Rubripirellula tenax: one gene and its partner. The protein of the gene in region 1 binds, or shares a complex with, the protein of each later gene. Links are inferred from orthologs where the notes say so. Each region holds a gene or a part of one and is shown in the gene's direction. Other genes may lie near its edges.

Region 1 (8,418 bases):
CACGCATATTTACGCATCAGCACCGTGCCCTTTTCTTCGCCAAATCGGTCAACCACCAATTGATAGTGGTCCAGCATCACGTCGCGCTGCTGGTCGATGGTCGGTTCCGGCGGAATCGGTTCGCCTCGAAGTGCCGCAGCTGCCTGGGCAAACAGCCACGGTCGCCCCAGACACGCGCGTGCGATCATCACGCCGTCGACGTTGTAGTTTTTGAATGCCGCGACCACCTTTTCAGCCGAATCCAAGTCACCATTTCCGATCAACGGGATGTTGCGCAGGTGTGACTTGATTTCGCTAATGCGATCCCAATCCGCCACGCCGGTGAACATGTCGGCCGCGGTGCGACCGTGAACCGTCAAGGCTGCGGCGCCGGCTTCCTCGACCACCATCGCAATTTCGTTGCAGTTGATGTTCGTGCGACTGCATCCCAATCGAATCTTGGCCGTCACCGGCGTCGGGGCACAGGCTTTGACCAATTGGCTGATGATGGCCGACATTCGATTGGGCTCGCGCAGTAAGTAGCTGCCGCTGTGCGCCTTTTCGGTCACTTGGCGAACCGGGCAACCAAAATTGATGTCGACGACACTGACTTGATATTCCTCGACCAAACGACGCCCGACTTTGGCCATCGTCTCGGGGTCGTTGTCCCAGATCTGGACGGCCAAGGGACGCGGTTCGTCGGCAACGCCCCACAGGCGATCAGGATGCTCGGCATCATTTTCGTCCAGCCAGACAAAACCACGGGCATTCACCATCTCGGTCGCCAACAACCCGGCACCGCCGAATTGGCGGACGATGTGGCGAAAAGCGGCGTTGGTGAACCCGGCCATCGGCGCCTGCAGAATCGGCGGGTCGACGACGAGGTCACCGATGCGAAGCGGCGGATGCGGAAAATTAGGCATGGAACAGAATGCTTTTGGCTGGTTTCAGGTCGGCAAGACCGTTGATTGTGTCTGCTAAACCACGTTCTGCCAACTCGCTTTTCTCAGCAGCAGCTTTTGCCGTCCTTTCGCCAAGCACTCGTTACCAGGCTTTCGACCAACTCGCGATCACGGAATAGTCGGTTTCTAGCTGAATACCGTCCAAGTCTTGGGCGATGGTGGGCACGAATTCGACATTGAAATAGTGCCCCGCCGCCATGACCTGCGTTCCCAGACCGAGGTTGTACCAATAGCCACCGCGGAAACTTTCGACGTTCGTCGAGATCAGCAGATCGGGCGTCGCCGCATCAGCGCCCGAGTATGCCGTTCGCCACAAGTGCTCGCCACGAAGGGAGACCGACCAGTTTTCGGTCAGCAGCACGCTGGTCCACGAATTGAACCGGAATTCATCGCTGACGCTGTACCCACGATAGTTGCGACCGATCGGCAAGTCGGTCTGGAATTGCATCCCACCGCTCCACCAATCGCGATAGTATTTCCAGGTCATGCCGGGTCTTGCGTTGAACGTTCCGCTGCCCAGTCGCATCGGGTACGGCAGCGGTTGAGACACCAATCCATCGGTCGGCGCGGTCGATTCGCGATAGATGTCACCGGTCGGGATCGAACAACCAAGGTTGAAGATAAAGTCTTGAGTTTCGGTGCTGTACAGACGCAGCAATGCACCCATTGAAGTGTCGCCAAAGCCGCTATTGTGCGTCGTGAAATCGCCGCCCCGTCCGGCCGGGTTTCCGTCGCCGCGGATATGGTCCATCGTCAAGCTTGGCAGCATCGCCATCGTGTACAGCGTCACGTCATCGGTCAGGCCGTACATAACATGAGCCATGTGCATTTCCATGGTCATTTGCGTCGGCGTGGCACCCGCGTTGGTCTGGATGCCGTTGACCACAATACCCGGCGGCGGCCCCACGGGCCCAAGGGCGGCTTGGTCGCTGATGGAGTTCTCGCCGATGCGATTATCCTCCATGGACATCACCATGTACCTGTACTCGACCATCCACTCACCCTTGCTATGCAAGTGGTCACCGACAATGCCGACGGGCGCGTGCTTGTCCGCCAAACTTTTGCGATTGGGGTGGTCGGCGGTGGCAGAGATACCAAAAAACAATAGGCATGCTGTAGAAACAGCAGATCTTAGACGCATCGTTCACGCTCATCCTTGAGTCATGGAAGTACGCTCAAAGTATCGAGCAGATCGGAGGACGCGGCATGGTCAAAATGAATTCATCGACTCAACCGTTACCGTCGTCAGATCCGGACCAAGCGTCGAACTTGGCCGGCGGACTGAGTAACATTTACGAAAAGTCGCCTACGAAAAGTCGCTCAGCTCCAGCCACTTTTCTTCGCACTCGGCCAGTTCGGCGTTCAGCTTTTCGATTTCCTCGTGCTGCTTCATCGCTTTATCGGGGTTGGTTTCGGTCAGCATTTTGGCCGACAGTTCTTTCTTCTCGTCGTCCAGTTTGGCGATCTTTTTCTCGAGGTTTTTCAGTTCTTTTTCCGCCTTGCGGCCGTCCTTGCCCCGTTCGCGGTGAACCTCGCCCTTTGCCTTCGCTGGTGTAGCTGCGGCGGCGGTGGTGACCTTGCCTCGCTGCCGCTCGCCCTCGTCGATTTCTTCCTCGACGGACAACAAGTAGCTGTCGTAGTCGCCGAAGTAGGTTTTCGCGGTTCCGTCACGAACTTCGATGACTCGCGTTGCCACACGGCGAACAAAGTGCCGGTCGTGGCTGGTGAAGATGACCGTGCCTTTGTAAAGGTCCATCGCCTCGGCGAGAGCTTCGACCGTTTCAACGTCCAGGTGGTTCCCCGGTTCGTCCAAGACCAAGACGTTGGCCGTCCCCAGCAACAGTCCGGCCATGCAAAGACGGGCCCGTTCGCCCCCCGACAACACTTTGACTTTCTTGTTGATGTGTTCGTCACGGAACAACAGCGCGCCGGCCATCGCCAACAACTCTTGCCGAGTCGTTCCGGCCATGCTGTTGTATTCCAGGTTCTCGATCACCGTTTGTCGTTCATCCAGCGACGTGTAAACGTGCTGGGCATACGTTCCGATCTCGACGCCGTAGCCCCACTTCATCACCCCGTCGACGGGATCAAGCGAGTGAACGACCGTCCGCAGTAGCGTTGTTTTGCCCTGGCCGTTGTCGCCCACGATCGCGACCCGCTGGCCGTGTTCGAGTTCGAAGTTGATATTGTCTGCGATCGTGACCGCGTCGCCTTCCTTGCTGGCGGGATATCCGATGGCAAGGCTTTCGCAACGCAGCACCGTGCCGCTGCGCGGCTCGACACGTGGCGGACGGATGTAGACAGTGGGCTCGTCCACTTCGATCTCCGTCGTCTGCAGCTTCTCAAGCTGTTTGGCCTTGCTGCGCGCCTGGCTAGCCGTTGCCGCGCTGGCGCGGTTCTTTTCGATGAACCGTTGCAGTTGCTTTTGCTTGGCGGCCACGGTCGAATTGACGCGTCGGTCGTGCTCGCGACGCTCCTCGCGGTATTCAAGGAATCCGTCGATTTTGCCCGGGTACATCGTCAACTTGCCGCGTGACAGCTCGAGCGTTTGGCTGCACGTCGCTTTCAAGAATGCCCGATCGTGGCTGACGATCAAAGCGGCTTTGTTGAAGTCACGCAAAAAGTGCTCCAACAGAATCTGTGTCCGCAAATCCAAGAAGTTGGTCGGTTCGTCCAACATCAACAGGTTGGGATCGTGCAACAGCAGCGCCGCCAATTTGACTCGGGTCTGCCAACCGCCGGAAAGCTCTTTGACCGGGCCTTCCAGATAAGCACCTTTCAATTCGAATTGGCCGGCGACTTCACCGCAGCGCCAATCGGGCTCGCCGCTGTCACGCATCAAGAAATCGAGGGCAGACTCACCCGGATTGAATGGGTCATGTTGTCGCAGGTAACCGATCCGCAGCGTCGGATGATGGATGACCTCGCCCTTTTCGAGCTCTTCGTTGCCCAGCAATGCCCTTAGCAGCGTGGACTTTCCGGCGCCGTTTCGGCCAATGAACCCGACTTTCACGTCATCCGTCAAAGCAAGCTCGGCACCGTCCAACAAAACTTGGTCGCCGTATCGTTTGTGAGCGTCACGAACTTGGATCAAAACTGCCATGGATTCAAAAACATCGAGAAAGGGTATACCGAGAACGGGTATCGGGCGTTCGCCCAAGAGAATCTGTCGCCATAAGATGATCGGCTAAGGAAAGTTTACAACCGGCCCAACAATATGGAACATTGCCGACGAAAAACAGACTTTCCCGACCTTGATCGACTGGTCAGGAAGCGGGGTCTGTTGGTACTCTACGGTTCACGAGTTCTCTACATTGCGACTGATCGCGCCAGACGTCACCGTTTGTTCAACGGAACCGCCGTGGCGATAGCCGCCGACCGCATTCGACCGGCCACGTGCCGTTGCCATGAATAGCTTCAGCTTGGATTACATCGATGATTTGTACGTCAAGTACGTTCACGATCCCTCGAGCGTATCCGAAACTTGGCGTCAGTACTTTGAACAGTTCCTGGTCGTTGGCGGCACGTCGTCGAAACCGGCCTCGTCAAAGGACGGCTCAGTAGCCGCGGCCCCAACAAGCGGTGCCAACGGCAAGGCGGGCTCATCCGCCGACGCACTGCCGCCATCAGCGATGCGAAATGCCGAGGAAGCCATCTGGCTGTCTCGCATCCAGGATCGTGTCAACAATCTGGTTCGCGAATACCGCGTCCGCGGTCACTTGACCGCCGATCTGGATCCGCTGGGCTTCGAACGCCCCGATCGGCCAAACCTCAGTCCCGAAGTTTACGGGCTGTCGGACGAAGATCTGAATCTACCGTTCGATTCGATGGCCATCGAAAATGCTGGCGGAACCATCAAATCGATCCTGAAACGACTTCAAAATACGTATTGTCGTTCGATCGGTGCCCAGTTCATGCACATCAACCGTCGCAATATCCGCGATTGGTTGCAGCGGCGGATGGAAACGACCGAAAACCGGTTGGAACTGTCGCACGAAGTACAACGCCGCATCTATGTGCGTCTGGCCGACGCGGCGATCTTTGAAGAATTCGTTCGCCGGAAATTCGTCGGGGCGAAAACGTTCTCGCTCGAAGGTGCCGAGAGTCTGATTCCGTTATTGGACCTGGCGCTCGAAAAGGCGGGCCAGCACAACGTGAAAGAAGTCGTCATGGGCATGGCCCACCGCGGCCGCTTGAACGTGATGGCGAACATCCTGAAGAAACGAGCGACCAACATTTTTTGGTCGTTCGACGATCCGACGCCCGAAATGAACCGCGGCGGCGGCGACGTTCGCTATCACCTCGGTTACAGCAGCGATTGGAAAACCGCCTCGGGCGACAACATCCACATTTCGTTGTGCTTCAACCCCAGCCACCTGGAATTCGTCAACACGGTCGCGCAAGGACGAACGCGTTGCAAGCAGGACCGCAGCGGCGACGTCGACCGCAAAGAAGTGATGACCATTTTGATCCACGGTGACGCCGCGTTTGCCGGCGAAGGCGTGGTGCAAGAAACGTTGAACCTAAGCGAACTGCCCGGATATCGCACCAACGGAACGCTGCACGTCGTTATCAACAACCAAGTCGGATTCACGACCGAACCGTGTGACGGACGCAGCACGACCTACGCGACCGATATCGCAAAGATGCTGCAGATCCCGATCTTCCACGTCAACGGCGAAGACCCCGAAGCCGTTGCGCAAGTCGTCTCGTTGGCGATGGATTTCCGCAAAGAATTCCACCGCGACGTCGTCATCGACTTGTACGCGTTCCGTCGCTGGGGACACAACGAAGGTGACGAACCCCGCTTCACCCAACCACGGATGTATGCCGAGATCGACGCGCGGGCAACGGTTCGAGAACAGTACCTAGGGCAACTGCTCAAGCTGGGAAAAATCACATCGGCCGAAGCCGAAGAGATTCAAAAAGAACGTACCGAGAAACTGGAATCGGAATTCGAAGCCACCAAGAACGAAACTTTCGTTCCCGATACTCAAACGCTGGCGGCGAACTGGTCTCAGTACTTCGGCGGCGACGAACCGTCCGAACCGACCGACACGACAATGCCGATCGAGACGCTGTCGCACTTGTTGGACAAAGTCACGAGATTACCGGCAGGCTTCTCAGCGAACAAAAAGCTAAAGCGTCCGATGGCGCAGAAACGCGAGATGGCTACAGGAGCTCTACCGCTCGATTGGTCCAGCGCCGAAGCACTCGCGTTTGCTACCCTGCTGACCAGCGGTCACCCGATCCGAATGACAGGGCAAGATTGCCAGCGTGGCACGTTTAGCCAGCGTCATGCAGTTTTGCACGATACGCGAGACGGTTCGACGTACACGCCGTTGAAACACTTGTCGCCCGACCAGGCGCCGCTGGAACTTTACAACAGCCCGCTTAGCGAAGCCGGAGTGCTGGGGTTCGAGTACGGCTATTCGCTAGACAACCCCGATGGGCTAACGATTTGGGAAGCCCAGTTCGGCGACTTTTGGAACTGCGCCCAAGTCATCGTCGACCAGTTCATCGCGTCGGCGGAAGACAAATGGAACCGGCTCAGCGGTTTGGTGATGATGTTGCCGCACGGATTCGAAGGCCAAGGCCCCGAACACTGCAGCGCCCGGCCAGAACGCTTTCTTGCCATGGCGGCCGAAGACAACATCCAAGTTTGCCAACCCACCACACCGGCCCAGTACTACCACCTGCTGCGCCGACAAGTGATTCGCAAGTGGCGAAAACCGCTGGTCGTGTTGACGCCGAAGAGCCTGCTGCGTCATCCGCGATGCGTCAGTCCGTTGAAGGTCTTGGCGGACGGCAGCTTCAAGAAGATCCTTCGCGATCGAAAGGTTTCGTTAGCCGACGCCCGTCGTCTGCTGGTGTGTACCGGCAAGGTTTACTTCGATCTGCTCGAAGCACGCGAGGCGCGGGGCATCGACGATGTTGCCATCATGCGGATCGAGCAACTGTATCCACTCAGCTCGGAAGAATTGATCGCGGCGTTCGAAGGCTACCCTAAAGGCAGCGAAGTATTCTGGGTCCAAGACGAACCGACCAACATGGGTGCATGGCCGTACTTGAAGTTGAACTTCGGCGATGACCTGCATGACATTTACCCGCTGCGAAGGGTCAGCCGAGTCGAATCGGCCAGTCCCAGCACCGGCAGCATGGCAGCTCACAAGTTGGAACAAGCCGACCTGATCAACGAAGCCTTCGCCGGCCTGTAAACAGGCAACAACCCGGCAACCCTACGTGGACCCGCGACGCCGTCGCGGGACGTGAACTGCAAAGCAGTTCACAAAGGCCCCTTTTACTTGCCTTCCCGCAAGCTATCAAAGTACTGCCGCGCGTGCTCTTGCTCGGTTCGCGGCAACGTTTGATTCTCCGTCGGATCGCTCTCCTCACTGAGCGTGCTTTGAATCGCCGACTTCACGTCTTCGCGGCTGATGCCTTTGCGGTTCGGGCCGTCCGCGAAACCGGCGATGATCGCCTTGCCTTTCTTCACCTCGCCGCGAACTTGGGTGTCATACGTGTTGGTGTCGTCGTCCGCTTCGGGGCGGTCACCTTCGCCGCTGCCGCGACCGAGTCCGTTGCCCGGCTTCTGGCCCATCCCGAACTGGCCGTTGCCTTGACAACTCTGGCATCCGCCACCGCCACACTTATCGCACCGCATTTGGTTCTTCGATTCCGACAACTGATCAAGCGACGACTCCAAATCTTCGAGTTCCGACATCTCGTCCGACATCTCACCCAATTGATCGGCCATCTTTTCCAGCGCGTCCGACGCCTGGCCGCCCTTGCCTTCTTTCATCGCTTGCGCGGCTTGGCTCATCGCTTGTGCCATCTTGCTCATCTGTTGCATCTGAGCATCTTTCTGCTGCATCTGGTTCATCTCTTGCTGCATCTTGGCCGCGTCGTCGCCCCGTCCTTCCTTGCGAGCCTTATCGATTTCCGCTTGCAGTTCTTGCTTCTTCTTTTCGTGCTCTTGGGCCGTTTTCTCCATGGCCTTGGCCATCTGCTGGACTTGTTTCATCAGTTGCTGTTTCTCTTCTTCCGTCAGCTTCCCGTCCTTCATTTTTTGAGCCAAGTCTTTGACCATTTGCTCTGCCTTGTCGAAGTCACCTTGTTCGATCGACTTGGCAATCTTCTCACCCGGCCCCGATTCCATGCCTTTCATTTGTGACATCGCACGCCGCATCTGTTCAGATGACCCGAGTTGTTCGCGGCGTTCTTCCAGCTGCTTCTTCAAATCGTTCAGCGCGATCATCGCATCCTTGCGGTCGATGCTCTTTTTCGCTGTGATCTTGTCGAGCTGCGACTCCATTTTTTCGTACATCTCCTTCGCCTCCTTCAATCCTTCGGCGTCGGCTTTGCGTTTTTGTTGCTCAATCCGTTTCTTCAATTGGCTAGCGACCGTCTTGACCTGTTTGGCTTCGATCGGATCCACCGTCGGTGTGCTGCTTGCGGTCGAACGGCTGACCGGATC
Region 2 (5,867 bases), on another replicon or contig:
CTTCGACCGTGTAAGTTTGCCGGCGGTCAACAAGAACTTGATTGGTGTCGAAGATGAACGCCAATTGTTCTTGACGTCCGGCCGGGCCCGACGATTCGCCGAGGACATAGTCGTAGCGGTTCTGGAACGTCGAACCGACCTGTCCTCCGTTGATGACTTCGACCAATCGCGGAACCAGGTCGCGTTCGATCGACGCGATCTGTTGCAGTGCGACCACATCGAATTGACGAATCACGGCCGTGACGTGTTTGCGGACGGCAAGATTGCTCAGCTTAGTCGGGCCAAAACCATCCAGCGCCCACGAAGCAACCTTCACGCTGCGATAGCGTCGTGGGCTGGGGATCACTGCCGCCGCGGCAGTGGGAAGCGACGTTTTGGGCGCCGAGAAATCGCGGATGCCTTCGGCACCGAGTCCGTCGAATCCCAATCCGGCGTTTGATCGAGATGTCAGCGTAATCGGATTGGCTGGCGGAGCGTAATTACCATCGGGGATCGATCGGTTAGGATCGATCATCACGGGTGCGTCAACGTAGTTTACGAACTGCCCGTCGCTTTGCGAAGTTTCTTTGGGAGTGACCGAAACGTTGTCCAATCCTGCGATTTCGTAGTTCTTGAAGAAATACCATCCACCACCGACGAGCAGGAGCACGACGGCAGCGACTTGGATCGGACTTCCACCTTGAGAATCGGACATGTCGGGCGCTAACATCAGCGGGGCGAATCAAAATCGAGACTACTTCTCTGTTTCATTGCATCGAACGTCGACGGCCATGGTCATGACCCGGGCTGAGTTACTTGAGCCAGATCGGGGAAAACGCGGGGGTGCAACCGGTGCGAAAAGCCGTTGGCGTCAGCGTCGTTAAATTCGGTTTGACAGACAAATTCGGTCGACGTGGCGTTCCGACGCGTTCGACCGTTTTCATCGTTTCACGGTTCGCCTTCGGCTGGGCGTTTGACCGTGAACTTGCTATTTTGGTGCCAAGACGGGCAACGCGGTGTCGCGTGCCGTTGCGAACATCCGTGTCTCCATTTCACCTTCCCAAAGATGGTTCTTGTGAGCGAAACGATCCAGGTCGAAGTCCCCACCGTTGGCGAATCCATCAGCGAAGTTCAAATCGGCCAATGGTTGAAAACCGAGGGCGAGTGGGTAGCGTCAGGTGAAGATCTCGTAGAAATCGAAACGGAAAAGGCGTCCGTCCAAATCCCCGCGCCCGCTTCGGGGTTCTTGGAAGGGATCGCGAAGGCGTCCGAAGAATTCGCGTTGATCGGCGAAGTCATCGCCACGATTCGCGTCGCCGAGCAACCGGCCGGCGGATCGGCCCCGCCGAAGGCTGCCGCACCAGCAACCTCGGCTGGCAAGGCACCAGCGCCGGCGCCGGCAACCACTCCTGCAGCGTCGCGCGCCGCTGGATCCGCAGCCGCGTTCGTGATGCCGGCCGCACAGCGATTGCTTGACCAACACGGATTGACCGCTGCCCAAGTTCCGGCGACGGGACCGGGCGGCCGACTGCTCAAAGAAGACGTCCAATCCTATGTGCAAAATAAAGCGAGTCAGCCCGCCGCGGCGGCGATTGCGAAACCCGCAACGGCGGTCACAGCGCCCGTTCGTCGTGGCCCCCCGGCATCGTTGGTGACCGACGGCCCGTCGCATCGCACCGAAGAAGTCAAACCCCTTTCGATGCTTCGCCGAACGATCGCGGCGCGGCTTGTCGAAGCCCAGCAGACGGCGGCTTTGTTGACGACGTTCAACGAAATCGACATGTCGCCGACGATGCAGATTCGCAGCCAATACAAAGATCGATTCGCCGAACGACACGGTGTGAAGCTGGGCTTCATGTCGTTCTTTGCCAAAGCGGCGGTCGAGGCGCTGCGGCGATTCCCAGCCGTCAACGCCGAGATCCGTGACGGCAATGCGGTCTATCGCAACTATCAAGACATCGGCGTGGCAATCGGCGGCGGGAAAGGATTGGTTGTTCCGGTTCTTCGCAATGTCGAACGGATGTCGTTCGCCGATATCGAAGCGACGATTGGTGACTTCGCCAAACAGGCCGGTGAAAACCGATTGCAACCCGAAGACTTGATGGGCGGCACGTTCACGATTTCCAACGGCGGCATCTATGGTTCGCTGCTGTCGACGCCGATCGTCAATCCGCCCCAGAGCGGAATCTTGGGACTGCATTCGATCCAAGAACGCCCCGTCGCAATCGACGGCCAAGTCGTGATTCGACCGATGATGTACGTGGCGCTGACATACGATCACCGTATCGTTGACGGGCGCGAAGCGGTCGGATTCCTGAAGACAATCAAGGAAGTGATCGAGGAACCGGCAAGGTTGTTCCTAGAGCTGTAACTTGGGCAACCCCAAGTGGCCCCGCGACTCCGCTCGCGGGATGTCAGCTGCAAAGCAGCTGATGAGCGCGAAGTACACCCTGCGTCGGCGTCGCAGGGCCGCGCCACGATGGCGAGTCCAGCATTTGTCTTGACTTGTCGCCGAAGTCCTATTAGATGTAGAGTTCAGGTAGCGGGCCCTTCCGATTTCACGTATCGAGGAGGTTACGATGGAGCCTGGATATACTGGTGATGAGTCTCAAGAGCGTTCAACCATAGAACGTTTTTTCGTTGGCCTGAGCGAGTGCATCTTTCACTCAAAATTGGGAGTGGTCGATGTCCAGCTTGTCGACTACGTCGCGGACATGATGATCCGGTTCATACGGACCGATGACATCCACCGCATTCGTCGGCCCAATGGTCGCCCCGCGACCGAAGTGCTGCTGATGTTTCGCGAGGCCGAACAGCGGATCGGGCTGGCCCGCCGCGAAGTCCACCGCCACATCGGTGACTTCACTCTGTTCTGGTCGGGCATGTATCCCGAGAGTCTGCGGGCAACGAAGGCTGCGTCGACATCGGAACAGTTTTTCGATTACTGCCAACAAGGCAAACGAGCGTACGCGATCGCGGCCGAGATTGACGGCGGCGAAACTCGCCCGTCGTCGGACGTGCTGATGTCGCTAAGCGACCAATTCGAAATGTGCGCGTACGGCCTGCGCGAGATTCGACGGGAACTGGAAGAAGGCGATACCGGGGGCGGTTTGCTGCTGGGTTAGCGGCGGTGGTGGCAAACGCTATTCTTCCGTCTATGAATACCAAACAAGCTCGATTCGATTCCGTGTGCGAACAAGCACGTCAAGCAATGAAGTTGCAAACGGCGGCGGACACCTTGGAGTGGGACGAACGGACCGGGATGCCCGTTGGCGGCGGTGACTATCGCGCCGAACAGGTGTCGATGCTGCGTGGATTGGTTCACGAAATTCGCACCGGCAAAGGCTACGGCGACGACCTTTGCCGTTTGCTCGACGATGTCGCGGGCGATGAACCGCACAGCGACACTGCAGCAACCGTTCGCGAATTGCATCGCGACTGGGACCGAGATCGCAAGTTGCCCACGCCCTTGGTTCGGAAAATGTCCGAAGCGACGGTCAAAGGTCAACAGACATGGGATGCCGCGCGCAAAGCCGATGACTTTTCGATGTTCGGCAACGTGCTGGAATCAATTATCGAATTGAAACGCGAAGTCGGTCAGCGTTGGAGTGAGGGCTCAGATCGAACGGCGTACGAAGCGTTGCTTGATGAATACGAACCCGACGCTCGTGTCGATCAGCTTCAAGCAATGTTCGATGACCTGCGTCGACCGTTGGTGGACTTGATCGCGCGCATCAAGGATGCGCCGAATCGTCCCAAAGTCGCGATGCTGGAACAGAAGTTCCCGATCGATGCGCAGCGAAAGTTCAGCCGGCGGATCGCCGAACGGATCGGGTTCGACTTTCAACGCGGCCGATTGGATGAAACGTCGCATCCGTTTTGCACGACGTTGGGACCGAAAGACATTCGGATCTTGACGCGCTTTGAAGAGCAGTGGTTGCCCAGCGGCATCTTTGGAACGCTGCACGAAGCCGGACACGGTTTGTATGAACAGGGGATGCGTGACGAGTGGTTCGGGTTGCCGCCGGGATCTTACGTTTCGCTCGGGATGCACGAATCGCAATCACGACTTTGGGAAAACCAAGTCGGCCGAAGTCGCGCCTTTTGGAGCCACCTGCTCGACGAGACGAAGGCGACGTTTGCGCCTCAATTGAACGACGCAACGTTGGACGACTTCTATTTTGCCGTCAACACGGTCCGCCCCAGTTTGATTCGGGTGGAAGCCGACGAGGCGACTTACAACCTGCACATCATCATTCGATTTGATCTGGAACGGCAGTTGGTCGACGGCAGCTTGTCCGTTGCCGATTTGCCGGAGGCCTGGAACGATCGTTACGAAAGCGATCTCGGCATCCGACCGCCCAGTCATGCCGATGGTATCCTGCAGGACGTCCACTGGAGCGCCGGGTTGATCGGCTATTTTCCGACCTACACGCTGGGCAACCTTGCGTCGGCCCAGCTGTACGACGCGGCCGCAGAATCGATCGGCGATTTGGAAGCGAATTTTGCGCAGGGCAATTTCCGACCGCTGTTGGATTGGTTGATCGAGAATGTTCATCGGCACGGCCGGTGCTTCAGCGGCAACGAGCTGGTCCGCCGGGCGACCGGCAAGCCGCTGTCGGCGGACGCGTTGGTCGGCTATCTGCGAAATAAGCTGGTCCCGCTTTACGGTGAGTGAACTTTTTGACAGTAATGTTTGTGGGATAAATTCGGTAGCGAGGTGACGATCATTCCGCCAGCGGGCCGGCGGAATCGAGAACGCTGAAAAACTGCCCCACCGACGTGCAGAAATCGACCGGACGGTCAGTTACAATCCAAGCGTCAACTTTCTCTTAGGACCGCTATGACTGTCTCGAACTGCCCTCGTTGTGCCGAACCCTTTCGATTGCCGGTCGACCCCGATCAGGCTGGAATATTGCCCGAAGGAGCCTATGGGCAATGCCCTTGGTGTCACGAAACGTTCGAGATGTCCGATTTGATGCGGTCGCTTCCGCCGATGCTGGTGGTCAAGTCCGCTGGTGGGGAACCGATCTCGATCGAGCGTCCTGTGGCCGAAGTCGCTTCGCAGGGTTTCGCCCATGCGGCGACAGCAGCGGGGGCCGCGATGGGAGCGGGCGTTGGAATGGCCGGCGTTGCCGCTCAATCCAGCGATTTGATCGATGGCGACGAAGAAGAGTTTGGCAGCCCGCAAGCTGCCAACGATCACGAAATAGACGATGCATACGATGATGATCCCAGCAATGTGGATACTCACGCAACGGTCGCCAACGAAACCATCAAGAGCGACGATTGGTCCTTTCCGACGGACGAAAATCCGGTCGAGGATCCGATGGCCGATGACGAAGTCGAGCTGTTAGATGAAGTCGAAGAAGACGACCACGATGACGATGAACATGTCGTTCCATCGATCGACGATGCGCCGATGGATTACCAATGGGCGGGCCAAGAAAACGAGATCGATGACGATTCGTGGAGTGACGGAACCGACATCGCAGCAATGCGAGTCTCGCGTTCGAACCGCCGCTCGAAAGGTGGCGCGGCTTGGAAGACCGCGGTCGGCGTGATCGTCGGCGGTGCGCTTTCGTTGCCGATCGCCGACGGCCTGCTAACGCTTGCCGGGCGAGAGTCGATGCTGGGGATCTGGCCTTCGAAATCGACCGCGACTGCGGACACAGGCGTTCGCGCGTCGGCCCCGATGCAGTTGGATGATAGCGATGACGAAGGAATGGATCTTGATGGTCGGACGATGGAAGTTCCAACCCCCGATGTCGCCATGGATGCGATCGAATCCGACGCTTTGGACCAACTTGGTGTGGCGGCCCCAGAGGTCGCCATCAGCGACGCGGCCGGTATTCAACCGCCCGAATTGGAAATTCCCGAGATGAGTC

Evidence for each region.
Region 2: Poly51_RS20710 (region 1) and odhB share a complex: the UniProt entries of both Bacillus subtilis proteins name them as parts of the 2-oxoglutarate dehydrogenase (OGDH) complex. The link is inferred for Rubripirellula tenax from one-to-one orthologs.

Annotation. Positions count from the first base shown.
Region 1 is NZ_SJPW01000005.1:630,361-638,778, forward strand. What follows is about bases 4,001-7,359. They hold Poly51_RS20710 (2-oxoglutarate dehydrogenase E1 component), read left to right. Parts: upstream 4,001-4,348; coding sequence 4,349-7,159; downstream 7,160-7,359. Other genes in these bases: Poly51_RS20705 (ABC-F family ATP-binding cassette domain-containing protein), read right to left, coding at 4,001-4,044; Poly51_RS20715 (hypothetical protein), read right to left, coding at 7,243-7,359. Also shown: tRNA dihydrouridine synthase DusB, read right to left, coding at 1-902; Poly51_RS20700 (transporter), read right to left, coding at 1,024-2,082; more of Poly51_RS20705, read right to left, coding at 2,248-4,000; more of Poly51_RS20715, read right to left, coding at 7,360-8,418. UniProt on the Bacillus subtilis protein: E1 component of the 2-oxoglutarate dehydrogenase (OGDH) complex which catalyzes the decarboxylation of 2-oxoglutarate, the first step in the conversion of 2-oxoglutarate to succinyl-CoA and CO(2).
Region 2 is NZ_SJPW01000001.1:1,163,793-1,169,659, reverse strand. What follows is about bases 231-3,202. They hold odhB (2-oxoglutarate dehydrogenase complex dihydrolipoyllysine-residue succinyltransferase), read left to right. Parts: upstream 231-1,054; coding sequence 1,055-2,350; downstream 2,351-3,202. Other genes in these bases: Poly51_RS04325 (carboxypeptidase M32), read left to right, coding at 3,137-3,202; Poly51_RS04330 (hypothetical protein), read left to right, coding at 2,559-3,104; Poly51_RS04340 (deoxyribonuclease I), read right to left, coding at 231-694. Also shown: more of Poly51_RS04340, read right to left, coding at 1-230; more of Poly51_RS04325, read left to right, coding at 3,203-4,657; Poly51_RS04320 (hypothetical protein), read left to right, coding at 4,823-5,867. UniProt on the Bacillus subtilis protein: E2 component of the 2-oxoglutarate dehydrogenase (OGDH) complex which catalyzes the second step in the conversion of 2-oxoglutarate to succinyl-CoA and CO(2).